2 regions of the Paenibacillus sp. WLX2291 genome follow, and region 1 is predicted to be linked to the other one. Evidence: riboswitches for the same ligand, from Rfam matches in the RefSeq annotation. Region 1 holds a riboswitch; the other holds the start of a gene.
What was found. Region 1 has a riboswitch for S-adenosylmethionine ahead of metA (homoserine O-succinyltransferase). Riboswitches for the same ligand answer to the same signal wherever they lie in the genome.
Positions count from the first base shown of each region.

Region 1 (3,490 bases):
GCGCCAACGTCTTCATGCCTTTCATCAGCTGATACGAATCGGTTGGTGACAGTACTGCGCCAATCGAATTGTGCAGAAATGCCATCTCATCAGACAACTCTTTACCTTTGGTAATGATCAATCCGGCGAGTACGTCGTTATGTCCGCCCAGATATTTGGTCGCACTGTGTACAACGATGTCCGCCCCCAGCTCAATCGGACGTTGGAAAAATGGCGATAGCAGCGTGTTATCCACGATGGTCAGCAGGTTGTACTGTTTCGCCCATGTCGCTACCGCTTCGATATCGGTAATCATCATTAGCGGATTGGTCGGCGTTTCGATAAATACCGCTTTGGTGTTGTCCTGTACGATGTTGTCCATCGCTTCCAGATCGTTCGTGTCTACATAAGATGCAGTGATGCCAAATTTGGACAGGATGCGTTCCAGCAAACGATACGTTCCGCCATACAGATCAAGCGAGACGATCAGATGATCGCCCTGACCAAACAGCGCGAAGATCGTTTGCAGTGCCGCCATGCCGGAGCTACAGGCAAACCCTGCATCACCGGATTCCAGTCCAGCTGCCGCTTCTTCCAGTACAGCGCGAGTCGGGTTGGTTGTACGAATATAGTCAAAGCCTGTACTTTGCCCAAGTGCTGGATGACGGAATGCAGTCGAATGGTAAATGGGGAAATTCACAGCTCCTGTTACCGGCTCATGGATCGACCCAATCTGGGCTAACCGGCTTTCAATACTAAGTGAAGATTCATTCTTTTTGTGTTCCGTCATATGTTACTTCCTCCTCAGATATCCAATTCAAGTTTGATATGATCTCTTTTGATATAGTCTCTACTGTTTAAATGGAATACAGACCGATTTCGGCTTTGCTTGCTTCCAGATCGTACGGAGTTTCTTGATACACGTAATAGTTCAACCAGTTGGAGAACAGCAAGTTTGCATGCGCGCGCCAGATCGACGGCGGCGTGCGAGTTGGATCGTCGTTTGGATAGTAATTTTTCGGGACAGCGATGTCCATACCGCGTGCGATATCGCGGTCGTATTCCCATTTCAGAGATAATGGATCATATTCGGAATGACCGGTGACGAAAATTTGTTTGCCGTCTTTTGTCGCTACGATGTAGATACCGGCATCTTCCGACTCGGATAGAATTTCTAGCTCTGGTACGTTCTCAATATCTTCGCGCCGCACTTCGGTATGACGGGAATGCGGGGCAAAATATAATTCGTCGAATCCTCGCAGCAGTTGCACATTATTTTTGTTGAGCGTATGCGGGAATACACCAAAGCATTTCTCCGGCAGATCGACTTTTGGTACGCCGAAGTGGTGATATAAGCCAGCCTGTGATGCCCAACAGATGTGCATCGTCGAGGTGACGTTGGATTTGCTCCATTCGAAAATTTCCTGAATCTCTTCCCAGTAATTCACATCTTCAAAATCCATCGTCTCCACTGGCGCACCGGTGACGATCAGACCGTCAAAGCGTAGATGCTTGACTTCTGGAAAGGTTTTGTAAAAGGCGTTCAGGTACTCAGCAGATGTGTTTTTGGATGTGTGGGAACGCGTATGCAGCAAGTAAATGTCCACTTGCAGCGGACTGTTACTGAGCAACCGCAGCAATTGCGTTTCGGTCGTCTCCTTCGTCGGCATGAGGTTCAACAACGCGATGCGCAGCGGACGAATATCCTGCTGGTACGCGCGCGATTCATCCATCACGAAAATATTTTCCCCGGAAAGGATCTCTTTCGCCGGTAAACTGTCTGGAATTTTGATTGGCATACTGATTCACTCCTTGAAATGTGTGGATAATACAGCCGAGCAGCTGCCCGCATGATGGAAGGAGAGTTGCGATGTGTAACGCAAAAAGACCTTTCTCCAAAACATACTGAGAAAGGTCATATCCGCAAAGGATGCGTCTATATAGCGCCTCTCTCATCTGTCAGCAGATACCAGATACTTCATCGTAGGATGTACCTGTATCTCTGCTAGAATTAGCACCGTACAGTATATGACTGCCGGTTGCCGGGCTTCATAGGGCTAGTCCCTCCGCCTGCTCTTGATAAGATTCGCTGTATTTGATTATGGGGTAAAAAATAGAAAGACACGTTATCATTTATTCCAATATGGGATGTTCCAGATGGAAGCTCACCGGATTGGATATACGATATCGTATACCATCGTCATACCTATCGTCAAGGGTAAGTTCTACCGATATACAACTTATATCGTGACGTGATGAATTAAGCTTGAAAGCCTGCTGTCGCCACGGTATACTTAACAAGTATTTGGCGTATTTTCATGTTTTTCGTAAAACATGTTGGTATTCAATTTATTTCAAAGAGGTGAATTTCAAGATGGAAGGCGACCCGAGGAGTAGCTGGCAAGAAGATTCCACCATATCGCAGGAAGAAAACGACAAGAGGATACCGGAGGAGCGCGCCATGTTGAAAATGTAATTTTCAGATTATAGCGAAGCTTTAAATAAGTGTGTACAATTGCCGTCTCTTTCCTGCTCATTTATATGAAAAAGGAGTAGAGCATATTATGAAAATTCGGCACGTAAACGCCGGCAATTTCACGCTGGTTGAGGATGTTAATGAAACACTAGTTGCACCGGAGGAAGGTTTCTACTGGATAGACGCTGGTCTTGATGATCTGATCCTGCTTCAGCCACTCTTTATGCTGCATGATCTGGCGGTTGAGGACATGATGGGCGATGAGGAGCAGCGTCCAAAAATCGAAATTTATGAAAATCACTACTTTATCGTTGTAAACAGTATTCGTTTTGACGATGAAGAGATTTTCCTGCGCGCACTGAACATTTTCTTGGGACGTCATTTTATTATTACCGTGACCAAACAGAAAATCAGTGAGCTGCGCACCCTCAAACCGATTTTGTGGGAAGAGGAAGTGAGTCGTCCAGACAAATTCATGTATCTGCTGGTCGATCTGGTGGTGGATAACTATTTCACCGTTGGCGATCGGATCGAAGATCAAGTCGAGCGGCTGGAAGAAAGTATTCTGATGAATACGAAAAAGTCGCATCTGAACGAAATTATTGGTCTGCGCGGTGAGATTCTGTGGCTCAAACGGGTACTTGGTCCACAGCGCGAGGTTATTAATACGCTCAACAAAAAAGACCTGCGCCTGATCGACGATCAGCTGCAAAAATATTTTAGTGACGTGTACGAGAATGCCGTGAAAGTATCTGAGATGTTTGATACATTCCGCGATCTGATGGGCAACTTACGAGAGGCGTACCAGTCGAGTATCGCCAATCGTGCGAATGAAATTATGCGCGTATTTACCGCCATCACGACGATATTCATGCCGCTCACGGTCATTACGGGCATTTATGGAATGAACTTCGAGAATATGCCGGAGCTGAAATGGCCCTTCGGCTATCCGATGGTGATCGGTATTATGATCGTACTTGGTTTGACAATGTTCTTCACGTTCCGTAAACGTGACTGGATCTAACTTTCGGTTGC
Region 1 is NZ_CP176755.1:1,585,747-1,589,236, reverse strand. Features, by position in the region: gene ACDE64_RS06895 (aminotransferase class I/II-fold pyridoxal phosphate-dependent enzyme) at 1-769, opposite strand, end outside; gene metA (homoserine O-succinyltransferase) at 837-1,778, opposite strand; SAM riboswitch class I at 1,929-2,065, opposite strand; gene corA (magnesium/cobalt transporter CorA) at 2,544-3,479, shown strand.

Region 2 (3,490 bases), 2.7 Mb from region 1:
GCATTATACCTACCCGATAACTTGCTTATCGGCGTGAAAAATGAATCACCAGGCGATCGCCCAGCATTTGTAGCGCTTGTACGATCACAACCATCAGCACAACCGCAACGAGCATGACGCCCATATCATAACGGTAGTATCCGTAGTTGATTGCCAGCGTACCCAGTCCGCCTGCACCGATCATACCTGCCATTGCTGTATTCGATACGAGTGCAACGACCGTTACCGTCAGACCAGCAAGCAGTCCCGGCATCGCTTCGCGCAGCAATACTTTGCCTACAACCTGTCCAGTTGATGCACCCATTGCATAAGCGGCTTCGATTACACCACGATCTACTTCACGCAGTGCCGTCTCCACTAACCTTGCAAAAAACGGCGCAGCCGCAATGACGAGCGGCGGGATCGTTCCTTTGACACCAAGTGTCGTACCAACAATCAGATCCGTGACCGGCAACAATGCCACGATCAGGATAATAAATGGTACTGAACGCAAAATGTTCACGATAACTGACAATACCGTATACAAGCCGCGTAAAAAGCCAGATGTAGAACGAGCAGTCATAAACAGCAACACGCCCAGCGGTAAACCGATCAGCAAGGTAAACAGTCCAGATGCTCCAACCATCTCCAGCGTCTCAATCGTCGCCGTACCGAATTCGCCCCAGTCAATCTGTGAAAAGTCCAGTTCGCCAAAGTTGCTCACGATTCTATCACCTCCACATTCAGACCTTCGGCTTTCAGCATATCCAGCGTCCGCTGAACCGCAGCCGGTTCGCCGTCAAAACGTACGACCAGTTGTCCGTACGGTACACTTTTGAGCGTTCCGATCGTCCCCTGCAAAATGGCAAAGTCTACACCAGTCTCACGTACCGCGCGCGATAAAATCGACTCGTACGTCTTCTCGCCAAGGAAGGAAACTTTGACAGCCGTCGAAGATGCACTGTGTGGACCTGCTAACACGGCATCCAGCAAGGAGCCTTCACTAGATTCACGAGTAATAAAGTCGCGTGTAACTACATGTTTCGGCTTCAGAAATACTTCTGCTACCGGACCTTGCTCGACAATGCCACCCTGATGAATGACTGCGACGCGATCACAGATCGTCTGGATTACGTTCATTTCATGCGTAATCAACACAATCGTCAGATGGAAGCGCTGGTTAATGTCTAGCAGCAGATTGAGGATCGATTGGGTCGTCTGCGGATCAAGCGCCGATGTCGCTTCATCGCATAGCAGCACATCTGGATCGCTTGCTAGTGCACGAGCGATGCCGACACGCTGCTTTTGTCCACCAGACAGCTGCGCTGGATACTTGCGCGCGTGTGCTTCCAGACCGACCAGATTTAGCAATTCCTGCACGCGGGAGCGAATTTTGGCTTCCGGCGTTTTAACCAGACGCAACGGGAAAGCGATATTATCATACACCGTTGCTGAGGACAGCAGATTGAAATGCTGAAAGATCATGCCGATTTTGCGGCGACGGGTTTGCAATGCCCGCTTGCCGAGCCGGGTCATATCTACATCGTCGATCCAGACATGCCCGGAAGTCGGACGCTCCAACAAATTGATACATCGGATGAGCGTACTTTTGCCTGCACCGGAATGACCGATCACACCGAAAATTTCACCTTTTTCAATCGACATGTTCAGGTTGTCCAGTGCCGGACTCAGGTTCTTGCCTTTTCCATATACTTTGGTTAAGTTCTCAAGACGGATCAAACGTAGGGTCCTCCTCCCTGTTGTCAATCATGTTGTGATTTCGTTCGTATCTATTTTCAACCGGTTCTTTTTTATACACAAAAAGAGCCCATTTCCTGCAGAAAAGGGCTCTCTATCCGTAAGATATTGCCTTCTCATCTGCCAAAATCACAGACTGTGCATATGCTGTACAGCTGTCATCTTGTAGGATTTAGCACCATGTCATTTTGAAAAGGCACATGCCATTCACAAAATCGGTTGCCGGGCTTCATCGGGCCAGTCCCTCCACCACTCTCGATAAGAAAATATGAAAACATCGAATGAAAATCTTTACTCAGTATAGTGAACTTCACAGTCTTTGTAAAGTGCAAAATGGGCTTTTTTCACCTATTTCAGCAAATATTCATATTGGTAGAAAGTTCCGCCATTTCCCGTTCACATCGAGTTGGATTGGAAATTAAAATACGTAAAACGGCATATACTGCTAGAACGTGATCGTTGCCATTGCCTACAAAAACAGCTGACAAACACGAATATATCCGTGCTGTCAGCTGTACGTGGCTCGTGGCTCGTAGCTCGTAGCTCGTGGCTCGTGGCTCGTGGCTCGTGGCTCGTGGCTCGTGGCTCGTGGCTCGTGGCTCGTGGCTCGTGGCTCGTGGCTCGTGGCTCGTGGCTCGTGGCTCGTGGCTCGTGGCTCGTGGCTCGTGGCTCGTGGCTCGTGGCTCGTGGCTCGTGGCTCGTGGCTCGTGGCAATTATACTGTAATCATTATCGTGGCGCAGGTACGCCTTTGTCGCCTGGTGTTTCTTTGTTCCATGCGTCCGGTGCGATTTCGCCGCGTGGTCCACGGCTTAATTGCCACGTACGCAAACTCATGTAACATAGAATCCCGAATAAGAACTGAATGAGCAATGTATGTGTCATCGTAGCGAAGAAATAAATTTCCGGCACACTCATCGTAAAGATGTTCACTGCACCGCTCACAAATTGCAGCAAAATGAACAGAACGGCGATCAGACCCATTTTGCGGATACCCGGATTGTTCGGATGATACCGGTAAGCGTAATGACCGAGAATCGCAATGACGATCACCAACGCGACCGCTGCCACACGATGCAGGAAGGCAACGGCTACACCGCCAGACAATTCCGGCACAATCGCTCCATTACAGAGCGGGAAGCCCGAACAGCCACCGCGTGAATCGGTATGTGTAACGAACGCTCCAGTATACACGACGATATACGTGAAGATTGTTGCAAACCAAGTCAGGTTACGGAAGCCTTTGCTGACAGGTGGCTGATTGGACAGATCATGCGTCCGCTGACGTATATGGAGCCGCCGTGCAGTGAACGCCATCAGCATGGAGCTAGAGAAGGCGATCATCGAGAACCCAAAGTGCAATGCCATAACAGCCGAAGATTGTGAAAATACAACTGCCAGTGCGCCCATAATCGCCTGCAATACGACGAAAATAAAGGTCAGCAACGCATACAGTCGCAATTCCCGATTTTTGTTAAAAAACATAAATCCGATAAACGAGAACAATGCGGTCAAACCGGCAAATCCGCTTACTGCCCGATGCGTGTACTCAATAAATGAAGAGATCGTATAGGCGGGAATAAATTTGCCATGACAAAGCGGCCATTGAGCGCCGCATCCCATCCCGGAGCCGGTCTTCGTAACGACTAGACCGCCCATGGTAGCCAAGAACATGGCGAGACAGGTTATATAGCTCAACCATTTTAACTGTTGAATCGTGATCAGTGGCTTGCGTGCCATAATAAGAATCACCC
Region 2 is NZ_CP176755.1:4,461,295-4,464,784, forward strand. Features, by position in the region: gene ACDE64_RS19095 (methionine ABC transporter permease) at 26-625, opposite strand; gene ACDE64_RS19100 (methionine ABC transporter ATP-binding protein) at 700-1,719, opposite strand; SAM riboswitch class I at 1,851-2,002, opposite strand; gene ACDE64_RS19105 (COX15/CtaA family protein) at 2,466-3,476, opposite strand.
Region 2: another riboswitch for S-adenosylmethionine. It lies ahead of ACDE64_RS19100 (methionine ABC transporter ATP-binding protein); the one in region 1 lies ahead of metA (homoserine O-succinyltransferase).